3 regions of the Solibacillus sp. FSL W7-1324 genome follow, and region 3 is predicted to be linked to each of the others. Evidence: riboswitches for the same ligand, from Rfam matches in the RefSeq annotation. Region 3 holds a riboswitch; each other region holds the start of a gene.
What was found. Region 3 has a riboswitch for cobalamin ahead of cobT (nicotinate-nucleotide--dimethylbenzimidazole phosphoribosyltransferase). Riboswitches for the same ligand answer to the same signal wherever they lie in the genome.
Positions count from the first base shown of each region.

Region 1: it holds a riboswitch for cobalamin, as region 3 does, so the genes downstream of both, MKY71_RS02755 (ABC transporter substrate-binding protein) here and cobT (nicotinate-nucleotide--dimethylbenzimidazole phosphoribosyltransferase) in region 3, are expected to answer to the same signal.
Region 2: it holds a riboswitch for cobalamin, as region 3 does, so the genes downstream of both, MKY71_RS05715 (hypothetical protein) here and cobT (nicotinate-nucleotide--dimethylbenzimidazole phosphoribosyltransferase) in region 3, are expected to answer to the same signal.

Region 1 covers NZ_JBBOYH010000001.1:553,612-559,414, forward strand. Annotated here, with positions in the region: gene argS (arginine--tRNA ligase) at 1-572, shown strand, start outside; gene MKY71_RS02750 (acyl-CoA dehydrogenase family protein) at 887-2,056, shown strand; cobalamin riboswitch at 2,160-2,353, shown strand; gene MKY71_RS02755 (ABC transporter substrate-binding protein) at 2,494-3,441, shown strand; gene MKY71_RS02760 (FecCD family ABC transporter permease) at 3,434-4,432, shown strand; gene MKY71_RS02765 (adenosylcobinamide amidohydrolase) at 4,432-5,803, shown strand, end outside.
Region 2 covers NZ_JBBOYH010000001.1:1,201,625-1,207,427, reverse strand. Annotated here, with positions in the region: gene cobS (adenosylcobinamide-GDP ribazoletransferase) at 1-425, opposite strand, end outside; gene MKY71_RS05725 (bifunctional adenosylcobinamide kinase/adenosylcobinamide-phosphate guanylyltransferase) at 438-980, opposite strand; gene MKY71_RS05720 (ABC transporter substrate-binding protein) at 1,051-1,992, opposite strand; gene MKY71_RS05715 (hypothetical protein) at 1,982-2,539, opposite strand; cobalamin riboswitch at 2,698-2,879, opposite strand; gene MKY71_RS05710 (Fur family transcriptional regulator) at 2,939-3,352, opposite strand; gene MKY71_RS05705 (metal ABC transporter permease) at 3,349-4,215, opposite strand; gene MKY71_RS05700 (metal ABC transporter ATP-binding protein) at 4,231-4,977, opposite strand; gene MKY71_RS05695 (isopropylmalate synthase) at 5,240-5,473, shown strand; gene MKY71_RS05690 (pyroglutamyl-peptidase I) at 5,566-5,803, opposite strand, start outside.
Region 3 covers NZ_JBBOYH010000001.1:2,879,019-2,884,821, reverse strand. Annotated here, with positions in the region: gene MKY71_RS14365 (hypothetical protein) at 1-568, shown strand, start outside; gene MKY71_RS14360 (hypothetical protein) at 1,258-1,557, shown strand; gene MKY71_RS14355 (4-aminobutyrate aminotransferase) at 1,584-1,922, shown strand; gene MKY71_RS14350 (MBL fold metallo-hydrolase) at 1,944-2,906, shown strand; cobalamin riboswitch at 2,917-3,094, shown strand; gene cobT (nicotinate-nucleotide--dimethylbenzimidazole phosphoribosyltransferase) at 3,189-4,247, shown strand; gene MKY71_RS14340 (hypothetical protein) at 4,813-5,124, shown strand; gene MKY71_RS14335 (YunC family protein) at 5,228-5,530, opposite strand; gene MKY71_RS14330 (sensor histidine kinase) at 5,727-5,803, shown strand, end outside.

The sequences.
Region 1 (5,803 bases), 2.3 Mb from region 3:
TAGATATTATCCAGATGGTTCAGCTTTATAAAAACGGCGAGAAATTCAAGATGAGTAAACGTACAGGTAATGCTGTAACGATGCGTGAATTAGTGGAAGAAGTAGGCTTGGATGCTGTACGTTATTTCTTCGTTAAAACAGCAGGGGATTCACATATGGACTTCGATTTAGACTTAGCGGTATCACAATCGAACGAAAACCCGGTTTATTACGCACAGTATGCACATGCACGTATTTCATCAATTTTACGTGCTGCAAACGAGCAAGGGTTCGAAGCATCATTGGAAAACCTGAACTTGTTAGTAGCAGAAAAAGAAGAAGATGTGCTTAAAAAAGTAGGCGCATTCCCGCAAATCGTGGCAGATGCAGCGAAACACCGCACACCACACCGTATCGCAAACTATATTCAAGACTTGGCAGCTGCATTCCATAGTTTCTACAATGCAGAAAAAGTATTGAACCCGGATAACAAAGAGCTGACAGAAGCTCGTTTAGCATTAATCACAGCAGTAAAAACAACATTAGCGAATGCACTGAAACTAATCGGCGTAAGCGCACCAGAAAAAATGTAATATACTATTTCAAGCACTCTATTTCGTATAGGGTGCTTTTTTGAGGTGTTTCCACTTTACGAGCGATTTGTTCTACTTACGGGGGTGAAAGTTCTCCTTTAATATCGTAACACTCTACATTGCTGTAAAAATGTTCTACTTTCTACCGCAAACCTTCCACTTTCCCAACGCCAATCATTCATTTTCTAAAACAGTAAATTGAATCTAATCCCTATAAAGGAACTGGGGATATCTATTGACTTGTAATTTTCCGAAACGTACTATTAAATTTAACTTCTATAATACAGGACAATAAATATGAGGTGGTGCTTTTCATGAGCAAGGAACTATTTATACAAACCGACAAGCAGCAACAATGGCTGAAAAAGCTTGAAACTATATCAGAGAGCGTGAAAGAACATGCTCGGCAAACAGATGAACAAGCGACATTTCCATTTGAAAATTTCCGGAAGCTGAGAGAAATCGGCTATACAAAAATAACATTGCCACAGGAATATGGCGGAGATGGATTCACAGTGTATGATGCGCTGCTACTGCAGGAAACTTTGGCGAGCTATTGCGGAAGCACGGGGCTGGCTGTTTCATGGACCATTCAAAATGTGGGCGAGATTTTTGAAAATCGTTACTGGGATAAACAAAAGCTCGACTGGTTTGGCGAACAGATCGCAAATGGCGCGACAGTTAATCGTGCGGTAAGTGAGTTTGCAATGGGAAGCCCTGTGCGAGGAGGACGTCCGGGAACTTCCGCAAAACGAGATGGTGATTCCTATGTAATTAATGGACGTAAAAACTATACGAGCGGTGCACCAGACCTCGATTATTTTTTAGTATCGGCATGGATTGAAGATGAAGGCCAGTTAGGATTTTTCCTTGTTCCGAAAACGTCTGAAGGGGTATCGGTCGAAAATACATGGGATGTAGCATCAATGCGCGGTACGGGAAGCGATGATTTAGTGCTCGATAATGTACGTGTTGATCAAACAAACTTGGTGGAAATCCCGAACTATTCAACCGGATTTAAGCTGAACGGCTGGCTGCTGCTCATCCCGGCGACTTATTTAGGGATTGCGCAGGCAGCACGCGATTACGCGGTAGACTTTGCGAACAGTCACTCTCCGAACAGTATTCAAGGAACAATTGCGCAGCTGCCAAATGTGCAATCACTGATTGGGGAAATGGATTTGGCGTTGACGAAAGCACGCTTTACAATTTACGGTGTCGCAGGGCTTTATAATGATCCGATTAAAAAGGCGACATTAGTGAATGAAATCAATATTGCAAAACATGTAGTGACAAATACAGCAATCGAAGTGGTTGATAAAGCGATGCGTCTAGTTGGGGCGAAAAGCCTGCAAAGATCCAACCCGCTTCAACGCTATTACCGTGATGTACGCGCAGGTTTGCACAATCCGCCAATGGATGATATTACAATTAAACGCTTAGCTGAAACGGCAATTGAAAGAAACTTGAAAGAGAAAAAATAAACAGTTCTATTATCTGCGACTTCTACAAATTTAAACGAATTGTCTGAAATTTTAACGAATGAGCATACTTTTTTCAAAATATCCGCTATAATAGAGCTATTAATTATATATGGACGATAAAGGTTCTTACTCGATAATGAATTGAGTAAGGAGTAAAAGGGAAATCGGTTCAAATCCGATGCGGTCCCGCCACTGTAATTGCTAGTTGAGAGCAATATGCCACTGAAAAACTTTCGGGAAGGCGCTCTTCAACGTTTATGCATAAGCCAGGAGACCTGCCTTTATAATGCCCTAAATTAAACCTACGAGGATAGGATGTGGCGGATAAATTCTTTTTGTTGAATTTTATTTGCATGCGTAAAGCTTCCTTCGTTTCTAGTAGGGAGCTTTTTATTTTTGTAGAAAATTATACAACGAGATCTCAGGAGGTTTTTATTTTGAAAAAATGGCAACTGCTTTCTTCCGCAGCATTACTGACAGTAACATTGACTGCATGTAATTCGGAAAAAGCAACGGATGAACAAACGGCAAACGATATGGCGGAAGTAACAGAAAAAGCACAATACCCGATAACGTTAACAGATGCTTTGGACAAAGAAATTACACTTGAAAAAGCACCGCAACGTATCATTACATTAACTCCATCGAATACGGAAATATTATTCGGCTTAGGATTAAATGATGAAATTATCGCTGTAAACGACAATGATACATATCCTGAAGAAGCATTGACAAAAGAATCGGTTGGCGGCATGGAGTTCAATTTAGAACAGATAATCGGTCTGCAACCGGATTTAGTTTTAGCACATGAATCCGGAATGTACAGCTTCAATGAACAGGCAATTGCGCAGCTTGAATCAGTAGGTATTCCTGTATATGTTGTAAAAGATGCAAAAACATTTGAAGAAACGTACGAAACGATTGAACAGATCGGGCAGCTGACAAATAAAGAACAAGAAGCAAAAGAAATGATTTCCTCCATCAAAGAAGGAATCGAAGAAATTGAAGTGAAAGTAGCAGACCTGGAAGAAAAATCTGTGTTCATCGTAGTCGGAACAGACCCGGATCTTTATGCAGCAGGTGAAGAGACATTTATCAGTGAAATGCTGGACGTGTTAAACGTAGAAAATGCTGTCCCGGAACTAGGTTGGCCGATGTACAGCTCTGAACAATTTGTAAACAGCAATCCGGATGTCATTTTAGTGACGTATGAAAGCGATATGGCGGCAATCGAGAAAAATGATGCGTATGCCGAAATGGATGCAGTGAAAAACGGCAATGTGAAGTTAGTCGATGGCGATACGACAAGCCGACAAGGTCCTCGTATTGTGGAAGGCATTGAATCGATAGGTGCGGCGATTTATCCAGAGGTATTTAATGAATAAAAAATATTCAATCGCCTATGTACTATCGATTGGATTGCTTTTAAGCAGTATATGGATCGGCATTTCATTCGGATCGGTAAATATCCCGTTTTCAACACTTTGGGATAAAACGACTGATCCGGTTGCATACAGTATTTTGTGGAAAATCCGAATGCCCCGTGTCATTTTAGCCGCATTAATCGGAGCATCATTAGCAATAGCCGGAGCCGCATTTCAAGGGTTACTTAAAAACCCTTTGGCAGATCCGTATACATTGGGGATTTCATCTGGTGCCTCGGTAGGTGCGGTTATGACCATCTTTTTAGGGATTTCCATACCAGTGCTCGGTGTTTTTACATTGCCTGTATTCAGTATGGCTGGAGCCGCGTGTACGATGATCATTGTCCTGACGTTTGCAAGATTAGTTGACCGTTCGATGAAAATGGAAACACTGATTTTAACGGGGATTATTTTCAGCTCATTTTTAGGTTCCTGCATTTCCTTAATGGTCGCACTTACTGGTGAACAGCTTCGGGAAATCATCGGCTGGCTTTTAGGCAGTGTTTCGATGCGGGGATGGCCATATGTCCAGATGGTGCTGCCGTTTATGTCGATCGGTACGGCGCTAATTTGGCTGACTCGCCGTGAACTGAATGCGATGATTTACGGGGAAGAGCGTGCCCAATATTTAGGTGTAAATGTGAAGCGCAGCAAATATATGATTTTGGCGGGCGGTTCCATTTTAACAGGAGCAGCAGTTGCGGCATCCGGCACAATCGGATTTGTCGGGTTAGTCGTACCGCATATGATTCGACTGCTGATTGGAGCAGATCATCGACATTTATTGACATTGTCGTTTTTGAACGGTGCAAGCCTGCTCGTCATTTGTGACCTAGTATCGCGTACAATTATTGCTCCGATCGAACTGCCGATTGGTGTTATTACTTCCTTTATTGGCGCGCCTGTCTTCGCTTATATTTTCTTCAAGCAACGTAGAAAGGTTGTTGCATAATGTTAAAAGTAAATAATTTATCTGGTGGTTACGACGGCAAAACGATTATAAAAAATGTGACGTTTCACGTGGAAAAAGGGAGAATTCTCGGGATTCTTGGTCCGAACGGCAGCGGTAAATCGACATTACTGAAAATGATCAGCGGTGTAATGAAGCCTGAAACAGGTGACATTTTTATCGAAGAAAAACCGCTTAAAAGCTATGATAATAAGCAATTGGCGAAAAAGATGGCCGTTCTGCCTCAATTAAATGCAAGTGCATTTACAAACAGTGTATATGATGCGGTTTCATTAGGGCGTTACCCCCACCAAAGCGGTTTCTTTTCTTCCTGGACTGAAGAAGACGAAAAGACAGTCCAACTGGCAATGGAAAGTACAGGTGTGTCGCAGTATAAAAATCAGTACTTGGAGTTTTTATCGGGAGGCGAGCAGCAACGGGTATTTATTGCCCAGGCACTTGCACAAAATTCGGAGCTGCTTCTACTGGATGAACCGACAAACCATTTGGATATTGCCCATCAAAAACAGATACTTGATATGATTCGTATGCAAGTTGAGATGCAAGGGCTGACGGTAGTCTCGATTTTCCATGATATTAACCTGGCCTCGCTTTATTGTGATGAACTCCTGCTGTTGGAAAATGGTGAAGTACGGGCATTTGGCGAGCCGCATGAAGTAGTGTTGCAAGAACAGATTGCCGATGTGTATCAGGCACGGATTGCAACATATCCTCACCCCGAGCTGCCGAAACCGCAAATTACGATGCTGCCAACGAATGAAATGGAACGAAAAGCAGCGACAATCGAGATGGACCAGTTTCATATAACAGAAGACTATATCGAATATCAGGCCAAGGCACCGCTGAAAGTAATTTCTTCTGCTGTGCATAATGCCGGCATAGGCTGGTACGATACATTACTTAATCGTTCCATTGCTCCGGAATACGATATTTATAATGTAAAAGAGGAAACGGAGCAGTTTTTAAAATCGCGTAAGTTTTCTCCAACGAATACGGTCGTTATGCTGACCGCAGTGGAAACAAGCTGCGGAGTCATACGGTACTTCGTGAAAGATGATACAGAAATTCTTGTTATGGTAACGGCAGGGGTAGGTAACAGTGTTGATGTTACGAAAACATATTTACGGGAAGATGAGCCGCATATCGGTACGATTAATACATGGGTCATCATTAATGGTAAACTGACAGATGAAGCGTTTATTCAGGCGATGATTACGGCAACTGAAGCCAAAACGAAAGCAATGGCAGATCAGCAAATTAAAGATTCCGTGACAAATACAATTGCAACTAGTACCGCAACCGACAGTCTACTGATAGCCGCAACCCAACAAGGGGATGAAATGCCGTATGCAG
Region 2 (5,803 bases), 1.7 Mb from region 3:
ATCGCCAATTGCCCATGCAACAGCATTTCATAAATAACACCGATTTTTATTACGAGTAAGCAAAACACACTAATAACCCCGAACGCGCCTGTCCGCGGATCATCCAGTATTTCCAGCCGTTTCTCCTTTTCTCCATAGGAAAAGAACGCATCGCTCATATCGATCCATCCGTCCAAATGCAGCCCACCCGTTAGGACAATCAATCCGATAACAATCAATATCGCCAACAGCAGCTCCGAAATCTCACTATAGCGAGTTAGAATCAATACACCACTACTAATTATGGCACCGATCAGCAATCCGACAATCGGCAAAAATCCGTACATCCATGTAACAGACTTGGCATTCATATCCAGCTGTTTTTTTACCGGCACTGCCGAAAAAAACTGCCACGCCAATAAAAAACCGCTCCAGCTATTTTTCAACCTGCTTCCTCCTTACTTCCACCGCTGTACAAGCTGAAATTGTACTTCATACGCTTCATCACTATTTTGGACAATCCATTGATGAAGCTCTCCCAGCAATTTACGATATAAATTTACTTCCTCATATTGTGAAGGCAGTTCATCCAGCACTTCATTTGATACAACTATAATTGTAGCACCTTGCTTCCGCCAAGTTAGCAATTGCTTTTGCAATGATCCGATACAATTATCGATATAATCGCTATTTTCATTTTTTTGTTCATATGTATACAGCACATTCGAAAGCCATGTTGTCACACATTCAAACAGTACTACTGCATTGTTTGAGAGTTGCCCAATTGCTTCCGGAACCTTCACTTGCATTTCCACTGTAGTCCAGTCGATATTTTGATTTTCACGGTCCTGCTGATGGCGGATAATGCGTTTTTTCATTTCATCATCAAAAGATACACCTGTCGCCACATAGTAGAATGTCTTTTCCTCACCTAACTCCCTCGCATATTTCTCTGCAAAGGCACTTTTGCCGCTGCGTACACCACCGGTAATAAAAATCAATCGTCTCCCCCCTCATCCTTATATGTAAAAAGAACATGCCCAGACTAAGGCATGCCCTTCTATTTTATACTTATTTAAATAGTTCCGGGTATACTGATTGTGCCATAATTTCTACCGCTTCACCAATACGCGGTCCAGGACGGGACATAACATCTCCATCGACTAAATAAACTGCCTGATCTGTTACCGCCTGTATTTTATTCCAGCCTGTACGTCCAAGTATCTCATCAACTGCATTATCCATATACGTTGCTGGCGTAATAATGATTTCAGGATTTCGCGTAATAACATCTTCTTCCGCTACGCTGATCCAGCTCGACTGATCCGCAAAAATATTTTCCACATTGGCGTGGTCCATTATTTCCTGCTGGAATGTACTGTTGCCGGTAGTCCATAAATCCGGTGCTGGTGACACTTCATAATAGGCTTTTTTCTTTGTGCTAATTGCCGCTGTTTTTTCCTGTACTGTTTTGATTTGTGATTTAATGTCGGCTACAATTTCTTCTCCCTTATGTTCGACCCCCATTACTTCAGACAACTGGATAATGTCCGAATACACATCATCAAATGTCGCGGCCGAAGCGATTACAAATACTTTAAGACCCGCATCTTCCAATTGGGTAATTTGAGCTTCCTCTCCGATTGTATAAGCAACGACGACATCCGGATCTAATTCCAGAATACGTTCTGCGTTTATGACAGTAGAGGTCGACACACGTTCAATCTTTTGTGCTTCTTCCGGATATGTATCAAATTCTGTGGCACCGATAATTTGATCACCGACTCCCAGTTCAAACAAAATTTCTGTATTGCTTGGCTGAAGGGAAATAATCGTTTCCGGTACTTCATCGAAGGTCACTTCAACTCCCCGGTCATCTGTAACTGTATACGGAGTTCCTTCATTTTCGGATGCTGCTTGCTCCTCTTTTTTTGATTTTTCCTCATCAGACCCGCATGCTGCCAGTAATAATGTTGCTGCTAATGCAACGACCCATTTGTAGTTAAATTTCATTAGTCATAACTCCTTTTTTCTTTTTCGTTGGATAAGATTTTGAGATGAATGGTATTTCCTTTTGCTGATGCTGCTGATTCATATACACTGCCATGACAAAAAATACATTGGCAAGCAATCCAAGAAAATCAAACAGAATTTCATCCACTTCCCGTTCTTCGCTCACTTTATGTAATGCCCTGTAAGACTTTTTCGCCTCACTGCGGCAAATATGCAGTCTTGCGGCACTTTCGATTCCTTGTGGCAGTACAAACTGCTGAATCGACTCTCTGACTTCACCTACATAATAATCGTATCGATCACTGAGCCATTGCAGATCCTCAGATGTAATGGCCAATTTGCCGCGGACCGAACCATTCGCATGATAGGCTAACGGTTGAATCATCCTTAAGTCCTTCAAAACGACATGTCCGGATGCATCATCAACTAATGTCGGAAATACTGTACCAATTCGTGTTGTTAAAGAATCGGTACGGATTTCATAATCGACACAGCTTGATTTTTCCCGCATAAACGGATAGCAGGAAAAACGAATATCCTTTTTCATAAAAATTCTCCTCACTTCAAGTAGTGCCTCACCGAAATTATCAAGGGTACGAAAAAAAGCCACCCAAGAAAATGGATGGCTTCAAAAATCAAAAAAGGGCACAATAATGCTCATTCGATCCGTGACTGCCGTACATTCTCTTTAATTCCGAAGAGGGATGTTACGATAAGAAAAAGATTGGTCTCCTGGCTCTGCGTTTCCCTTTACTCATAAGTACCTTCCCGCTATATTAGCAGTGGTATCACACTTATTTTCATCTACGCTTACAGTTACGGATATAGCTTCGGATTTGCACCGAATTCCCATTTATGCATAATGCATCTTTTTCCTGCAAATTTATTCAATTTGTCTTAATCACTTTAGCATAATAATAAAATTATGCAAATAAAATTTTTCCGTTTACGATAAACATTCCGGACATTTACCGTAAATTTCAAATTTATGGGCTTCAACAGCATAACCCGGCAGTTTTTCACCGAGCATTTCCATCGGGCAAACAGACAGTTCCTTTACATTCCCGCAATCACGGCAAATAAAATGGTGGTGATGATGATCCGACTCGCAATGCATACGGAAATTTCGCTCACCGTTCAATTCTGTTTCTTCTAAAATATCAAGCTCCACAAAAGTAGCTAAATTACGATAAATTGTATCGAAACTCATCCCAGGGAAATCTTTTTTCAATACTGACAGCAAATCACGGGCAGTCAAATATTTGTCTGTAGCTGCAAACATACCCAAAATCAACTCTCGTTTATCCGTCTTTTTATAGCCATTATCCTTTAATATTTCCCACGCGCGCTCAGCATTCACAGTACTTCTTCCCCTTCCGTTTTGATTGAAAATTTCAATACAAGTTTTTTAATTAAAATTACTAACAGCAAAATCAAAATGGATGTAACAACAATTGTTCCACCCGGTGCCAAATTCAGGTAAAAGGCAGAAACAAGTCCGATCACTACAGCCAATTCTCCAAATACAATCGCTAAAATAATCGCTTCTTTAAAGCCGCGAGCTAATCGCATCGCTGCAGCTACCGGTAATGTCATTAAGCTTGAAACAAGCAGAATACCGACAATACGCATACTTGCTGCGATTACGAGTGCCACAACAATCATAAATAACAAATGAATCCATTTCGCCGGTAAACCGCTCGCTTTTGCATATTCCTCATCGAACGATAGTACGAAAAGTTCTTTGAAAAACAGAATTAAAAATAAAACGACAACGACTGCAATTGCCAGTACAACATATAAATCCTGGCGTGATACAGCAGAAACGGAGCCGAATAAATAGCTCATTAAATCTGTATTAAATCCGCTTGCAAGTGAAATTAAAATCGCACTAACACCGATACCGCCGGACATGATAATCGGTATTGCAAGCTCTTCATAATGTTTATAAAGTCTGCGTAGACGTTCAATTAAAACCGAACCGCTCACCGATGCGATAATCCCTAAATAAATCGGATTCAGCAATGCCAGCGCTGCAAATGATTGACTCAAGTACAGACTTCCTGCAATCCCCGCAAGTGTGACATGCGAAAGCGCATCCGCAATGAGCGATAAACGTCTTACTACGATGAATACACCTAATAGTGGTGCAATTACGCCAATAACAAGCCCTGAGAAAAAGGCATTTTGTAAAAATTCATAGTTTAATATAGCTTCTATCATAACGGCCTGCTCCTCTTAATGTATCTTTCGAACAGAGTGGCCGTTCCAGCTAGCAATCTGTTCTTCCGAAATCGTATCAAAATCATTTTTGTATCCGTGGAAATGGATCGACTGATTTAAACATGCGACATGACTGACACGATCCGAAACCGTGTCCACATCATGTGTAACTAAAATCATTGTCATATTGTGATGCTTATTTAAATGTGCGAGCATATCATAGAATGCCTGCACATTTTCGCGGTCGATACCGACTGTCGGTTCATCCAAAATAAGGAGCTTCGGATCGGCCACTAAAGCACGTGCGATGAAAACACGCTGCTGCTGCCCTCCGGAAAGCTGGCCAATATTCCGTTTCAGAAATTTTTCCATGCCGACATCTTTTAAAGCACCTTTTACTAAAAAGTCCGCATCTTTTGGATAGCGTTTAAAGAGTCCAACCTTTTGCGATAAACCGCTTTTCACGACTTCCTCGACCGTTGCAGGAAACCCCGAGTTAAAGGCATTGGATTTTTGCGAAACATAGCCGATCCATTCACGGTGTTTAAAATGGTTTGCTTGTTCGCCAAATAATTTAATTTCCCCTGACATGGGCTTTAACAGTCCTAAAATTAATTTCAAAAGTGTCGATTTTCCGGAACCGTTTTGACCGATTAACGCCAAAAAATCGCCTTCATTGACACGTAGCGAAATATTTTTCAATGCTTGTGTGTATTCATATTGAAAGGAGACATCTTTCAATTCAATCAATGGTTTTTTCATTTCGTTCGCTTCTTTCTAATTCAAAATCATTACGATTTACATCATGTTAGTATAATGCAGTTTTTTGTTCATGTAAAGGAAATAAAGTTAAACTTCAATCAGTGGGTATTTTTTCCATCCCCTACTGATTGTTAGTTTAACCAATCGGGCTTTTACGGGTAGTTTACTTCCCGCCTATCCTTTTCGCCCTGCTTAAATCTAGAGGCGGGAGTCTTACTACCCGTTAATGCGGGATCAACTTGAAAGGATGAAGACAATTCAAATGCTACAATGGTTTGATAACTTAAAAGGAATGAATGACAGCCAGCTACAGGAATTTGCAAGAGAGCAGGGGCTTGAATTGAGTCTCGAAGAAGTTCAGAAGATGCAAAAGATTTTGAAGCATGCCAATATTGGCTGGGCGCTTACCGGCATTCCAAAAGAAGTGCTACAAAAAATCCATAAGCTCCTTGGAGATAAGCGCTATAAAAAATTGATGAAGCTCGTCGGGTTGTAGTTTTCCGCTGTTGAATTGCGATAATATTTCTATTTAAAAAAATCAGCCGTATCCCGGCTGATTTTTTCATACATGTGCATTTATTTAAATTATTATACTTTCTCCGCAAGCTCCACGTTTTCAACACATACTTCGAGGGCCAGTTCAATGGCTGCTGTCAAATCTCGCATTGACCAGCCTGGAATTTTGCCGTGCTCGATCGCCAGCTCGAATGATGCAGGGATGTGGATGAATCCTGCAGCTTGAATCGCCTCATTCTTTGCAGCATAGTACAAGCCTTCATACATCACATTATTGCATAAATATGTTCCTGCAGAATTGGATATAGCT
Region 3 (5,803 bases):
TATGTTTTATGCGCAAGGTTGGGAGATTTTCCGTTATTATGATTACTGGTTTAAAGTCACGCTTCTCACTTTGCCAGGTGCTGTGATCGCGTTCCAACTAAAAAGGAAAAACTGGATTAGTGTTCTAGTTTTATCGGTCGCAACAGGTTATCTGGCATACGCGAGCATCAATTATTTCAGAGCGGCAATGGCAAATTTTCCAAATCATTTGCTCAGTGCTATATTTGCTCTTGGTCTTGCCATTTTCTTTGTTTTTGTATTATTAGATAAGAAAAAACATCGCATCGTGGCGCTCTCGTTTATAATTGTAGTTCTTATTGTGTCTGTTTTCTTAACGAGACTAGACAATACGTGGGAAATTATACTTGATGAGGGAAGCTGGACTTATACGCTGGAGGATGAGTTTGTTGTCGAGTTAGAAATTAAAGACGGAAACCATGCCACGTTGACGGCAAAGCAGGATGGTCATACATTCATCCGTTTTGAAAATAGTGAGGGTACGGAGGTAAACTATTATGTCACGGTAAGCAACGGCAGCATTTGGATTAATCTGCTTGACGAAAGCTAACTGCTTTACTATAGGCTACTCGTACAAAGTTACTGTCCAATCGAGTAAAGGGGCGCGATTCTGTAATAAGAATCAGCGCCCTTTTTAGATAGTGGGTATTATTGATCAACACATTTTTTATCATTGAAACATTAAAGAAGTCTTAGAACGAGAGCCCCTAATCCCACACTTATTATATCAATAAAATACCCATTTATTTTTTAAAATGTGCTACTTTATAAAGTGTTAATTAAGAGAGGGTAAACCAATAATGGGTTCGCAATTTTTTCGTGCCGGTTTTTATATTGGTTGGATGTGCGCGGAGAGTTTACAAAGCTGTGGAGAGAGAAGCAGAGTTTTTACTTATTTATTACACCCGGTTGCAACTGGATTCCATACTACCTAGACTTAGGGGAATATGTTAGGATAGTAAAATAATGGATTTATGGTTGTGGGAGGGGTGTTATGGATCACGGAAATCCAAAGATGATTTCTATAAGTCTTAGCTTAATCATATCCCAAATTATGTGCGCAGGTTTCTTACTTAAAAATATACAGCTTTTTATTAATGAGCCGTCATTCGTTGCTAAATGGCTTTCCGGAATTTCTTTTATCCTATTTTTGTTTTTATTCATCGTAAATTTAATAGCGATTTTAAAGTTGGGGAAAATTAATGAATCAAAATCAACTTTCTAAAGTGAGGGATTGGCATGATTGGATGGATAATGAGTGGCTTATTGTGGGTATTTTTGATTATGAAAATTTATAAAAACAAAGAGATTTTTAAACAGCTTTCAAAAAAAGAGTGGCTACAAGGGGGCGTCGGATTTTTAATAGCATGGGCTGTAGCTGTATTCATAATTATTGGTGGTTCCAATATAACGGATATGATTCAAATAACTTGGTTAAATAAAGTATCGGAAATTATATTGATTTTGCTAGGATTGGCTTTGGCAGGCTACATTATGAATAAAACGTTGCCGGAAAAATTAAGAGAATTTTATTCGTGATATCCAAAGAAACGGAGGGATTGCAAATGGATGAAATCATCGGGTATTCAGCAGTTGGGATCATTATTGCAGGTTTACTTTATGCTTTATTAAAACAAATTAAAGATACAAAGCATAGCGGAAACGATGTGGGCAGTCCGCTGTTTCGTAAACAAGTGACAAGAAAAAACAATGTGATGACAGCTGCGTTATTTGGAATTCTCGTGTTTTTTACATTAAATATCGTGAGCGGTTTAAATATCGCTTCAACTAGATTAAACAGCTTCACTGGCCTCGGAACAATGATTAGTTTTTTGGTTTACCTTTATGCAAAGTTCGTAATGAAACCACAGCAGGTCGAGCAGTGTAGGAAGTTATATAATTAAGCTTAGTAGGAGAGTGCTGCGATGAGAAAACGCTTTTCAAATTTAGACGGAAATGATCGGCTCGGTACTTTTAAAGATGTCCTGAAATGGCAGCGCTCAAAGCAAAAGAAAGTCGTCGATTACGAAGTACCTCAGTGTGAAGAAAAGCAGATTGCCTTTTTACAAAGTAATCGCTCGGAGCAGTCTGTTACTTGGATTGGCCATTCGACATTTTTGATTCAAAAAGAAGGACTTAATATTTTAACGGACCCGGTTTGGGCATATTGGATGGGTATTGCAAAACGGTTAACCGAGCCGGGGTTGCGGTTGGATGAATTACCGGACATTGATATCGTACTTATTTCGCATGCGCATTACGATCACCTGCACATACCGACATTAAAATCGTTGAAGAAACGAAATCCGAATGTATTGTTTCTCATTCCGGAAGGGCTCGGTTATTTGATGAAACGCCATAAATTGCAAAACTTTATCGAGCTTTCTTGGTACGATATGCATGAAGCGGGCGTGCTTGAAATTCATTTCGTTCCCTCTCAGCATTGGACAAGACGCATGCTTTGGGATACGAACACATCGCATTGGGGCGGCTTCGTATTGCAAACGGCATCGGATGCGCAAAGTATTTATTACGCCGGAGATAGCGGGTATTTTAGGGGCTTCAAAGAAATCGGCGAACGCTTTAACATTCATACAGCATTAATGCCGATTGGTGCATACGAGCCGGAATGGTTTATGCATGCCTCCCACGTAACACCGGAAGAAGCGATTCAGGCATTCTGTGATGTAGGAGCGCAAGTGTTCATCCCGATGCATTACGGTGCGTATATGCTGGCAGATGATACACCAAAGGAAGCGATTGACCGGCTGCATGATCATTGGCAGCAGGCGGAATTGGAAAATGTGGAGCTGAAAACGCTGGCGATTGGGGAGACGTATAAAAGCTGCATGCAAGCACCCCTTGACGAAAATACATGTTCAAAGTAAAGTAATGTTAAATTCATCAAGCATTAGGTGCCCGTTAAGGGAGAATAGGGAATAAAGTGAAAAGCTTTAGCGTAATCCCAACACTGTATAGAGGAGTTGCATAGCAAAACCCACTGGATTTACATCTGGGAAGGGGCTATGAAATCGTGAATCTGAGCCAGGAGACCTGCCTAATACGCTTACTGTTTATAGACACTGGATATGTCTGTAGTTTATTTGTTATCGAATAAACTGCAGGCTATTTTTATTGTCAAAAATTCATTCAGTTGGGGGAAACGAAACATGCAATTATTACAGAAAACGATTGAACAAATTCAAGGAATCGACCGACAAATGGAAGAAAAAGCACGCAAGTACATAGACTCTTTAGCAAAACCGCCGCAAAGTTTAGGGAAGCTCGAATCGCTTGCCTTGCAGATCGCCACAATCACGGGTGATCTTGCTCCGGAAATTGATAACAAAGCGATGATTGTCATGGCTGCAGATCACGGCGTGTATGAGGAAGGGGTTACGCCAAACCCGCAAAGTACAACGGTTTTCCAAACACTTTCATTTCCGAAAGGGACGACAGGGATGTGCACGATTGCGAAAATTACGAATGCAAACGTCATCCCGGTGGATATCGGTGTAAAAGAAGATTTACCTCAAGATGCTGGGGTAATCATTAAAAAGGTCAAATATGGGACAGACAATATGGCGAAAGGACCCGCGATGACGCGTGAAGAAGCGATTCAAGCGATTGAAGTGGGGATTGAAGTCGCAACAGAAGCAATCCAAAACGGTGTCAATCTCATCGGTACCGGTGAAATGGGTATCGGCAATACGACACCGAGTGCTGCGGTGCTTTCGGTACTTCATGGCTGTGATCCACTGGAGGTTACGGGCTTCGGAGCTGGTGTTGGAGCTGGCGGTATCGAGTATAAAGCCGAAGTTATTCGAAAAGCGATTGCGATGAATGAGCCGAATGCGGAGGATCCGATTGATGTTGTAGCAAAAGTAGGGGGACTGGAAATCTGCGGGATGGCGGGAATCTTCCTGGCAGCTGCCGCAAAACGTGTGCCGGTCGTAGTCGATGGGTATATATCGACGGTATCGGCATTGATCGCCTATAAATTGAACCCGAATGTGAAAGCGTATTTGATTCCTTCGCATTTATCGGAAGAGCCAGGTGCAAAAATTGCGGCCGTGCTTTTAGGACTGGAGCCGATGCTGCATATGAATATGCGACTTGGTGAAGGGTCCGGAGCTGCACTGGCATTCCCGATTCTTGACGCGGCTTGTTCGATGATTACGAATATGGTCACGTTGGAAGAAGCAGCGGCACTTTTAGTAGCCAAGTAGAAAAGATTTTCAAGAAATTCATAAAATAAATTTTAAGAAACAGGCTACATTAAAAGTAACAACTACTTTTGATGGGGCCTTTTTCTATGAATAAAGGACTGACAGAAAATAAGTACAATTTTTCAGTCTATTCCATTTGTTTTACCAGTAAAATACCAATAAGCGGAACTTTATCGTTTCTTCTGGTAAAGACAGTAACGATAAAGAAAAGCCCTGAACACAACGCGTAAATGTAATGTGCAATGATAACATTACAGGTAGGGAATGAATCTGATTTAATTTTACAGAAAATTCAGTGAAATTCAAGCGATTGTCCTGTCAAAACCCTTTACTCTGTAATATCCTATATTAACTAAATGTAAAAACATCTCCGAACTGTTAATAATCGCTAAAAAAGTGCTTATTTAATCGGTCTTGGAATAAAGTAACCGGTAAATAGGGTAAGGAAGGGTAAGACCAATAAAGAGGAGAGGCGGGAGGGGCATTAAAGGGAACGGGGTGATCACTATTTCTCCGTATGTGAAAGGTCGTTTTTGAATATATTCGAGAAAAGGATGAAGATAATATGAATCAAATTTTTAAAAAAGATGAGTTTATTATTATTCCTTTTTATAAAGGGCGAAAGCAGGAGTATATGGTCGTCAATACGAAGAAGGAATTTAAAAATGGACATACGCACTTGAAGTCATTTAAGATGGCCAAGTATTTGATCAATCTTGCGCGATGCCAAAAAATTAATTCCGGGTTAAGACCATATTTATTAACAAGCCTTACAAGAATATCAGCAGATCGTGAATATATTCAGAAATTGGAAGAGCTTCTAGCCGTGAAAAGAAGTAAAGGTTCCAAAGCGTCTTATTACAATAAAGCCATTTAATTTGTACCTAAGTATGGACAATAAAAATATAGACCGCTTTTTCAAGAAATTGAAAGAGCGGTTTTTTGCATGGAGCTCCTAATTTAAGAGCGCCCATATGGAACTAAATCATTTTAAGTAATGCTTCTTCACCAATCATACCTTCTTCAATGCCGCATGCTCTTGCCTCGTATGTGATGGATTCCAGTGGAGCTTTAAGTAAGTCATCGATCGTTCGAACCCCAACTGCACGCCCGGCAATGATTTTCCGATCAGCCAATTTTTCATTCAACAGTCCGACATCGAGTGCACCACACATAATATACCCACGCTCATTCGAAATAGTCAGCAATGTTGTTTTAGGCAAATTAACCGTTACAGCAGTAAATAAATGACCTTGAAGATCAATCGTTTCCGTATAGACGATAACCTTCTCCCCCTTTCATATAAATCATATGAAACAATTGAAAAATGGTACTTGTTTTCGGGGAAATTGTGGGGGATGTTTTGAAATTTAGATGGGGAGGCTTAAGATTGGATTGAAAAACCTTTAATTTTCAAAGCTCTCCGCCAAACTCCCATGTTAAACTAATAAAAAACCACATCCAAAAGGAGGTCCTCCGATGCTAACCCGCCTAAAACAATCACTTACTTTCCGTCTTCTTATCACAATCAGTGGGATCGTTTTTACGATTTGTGT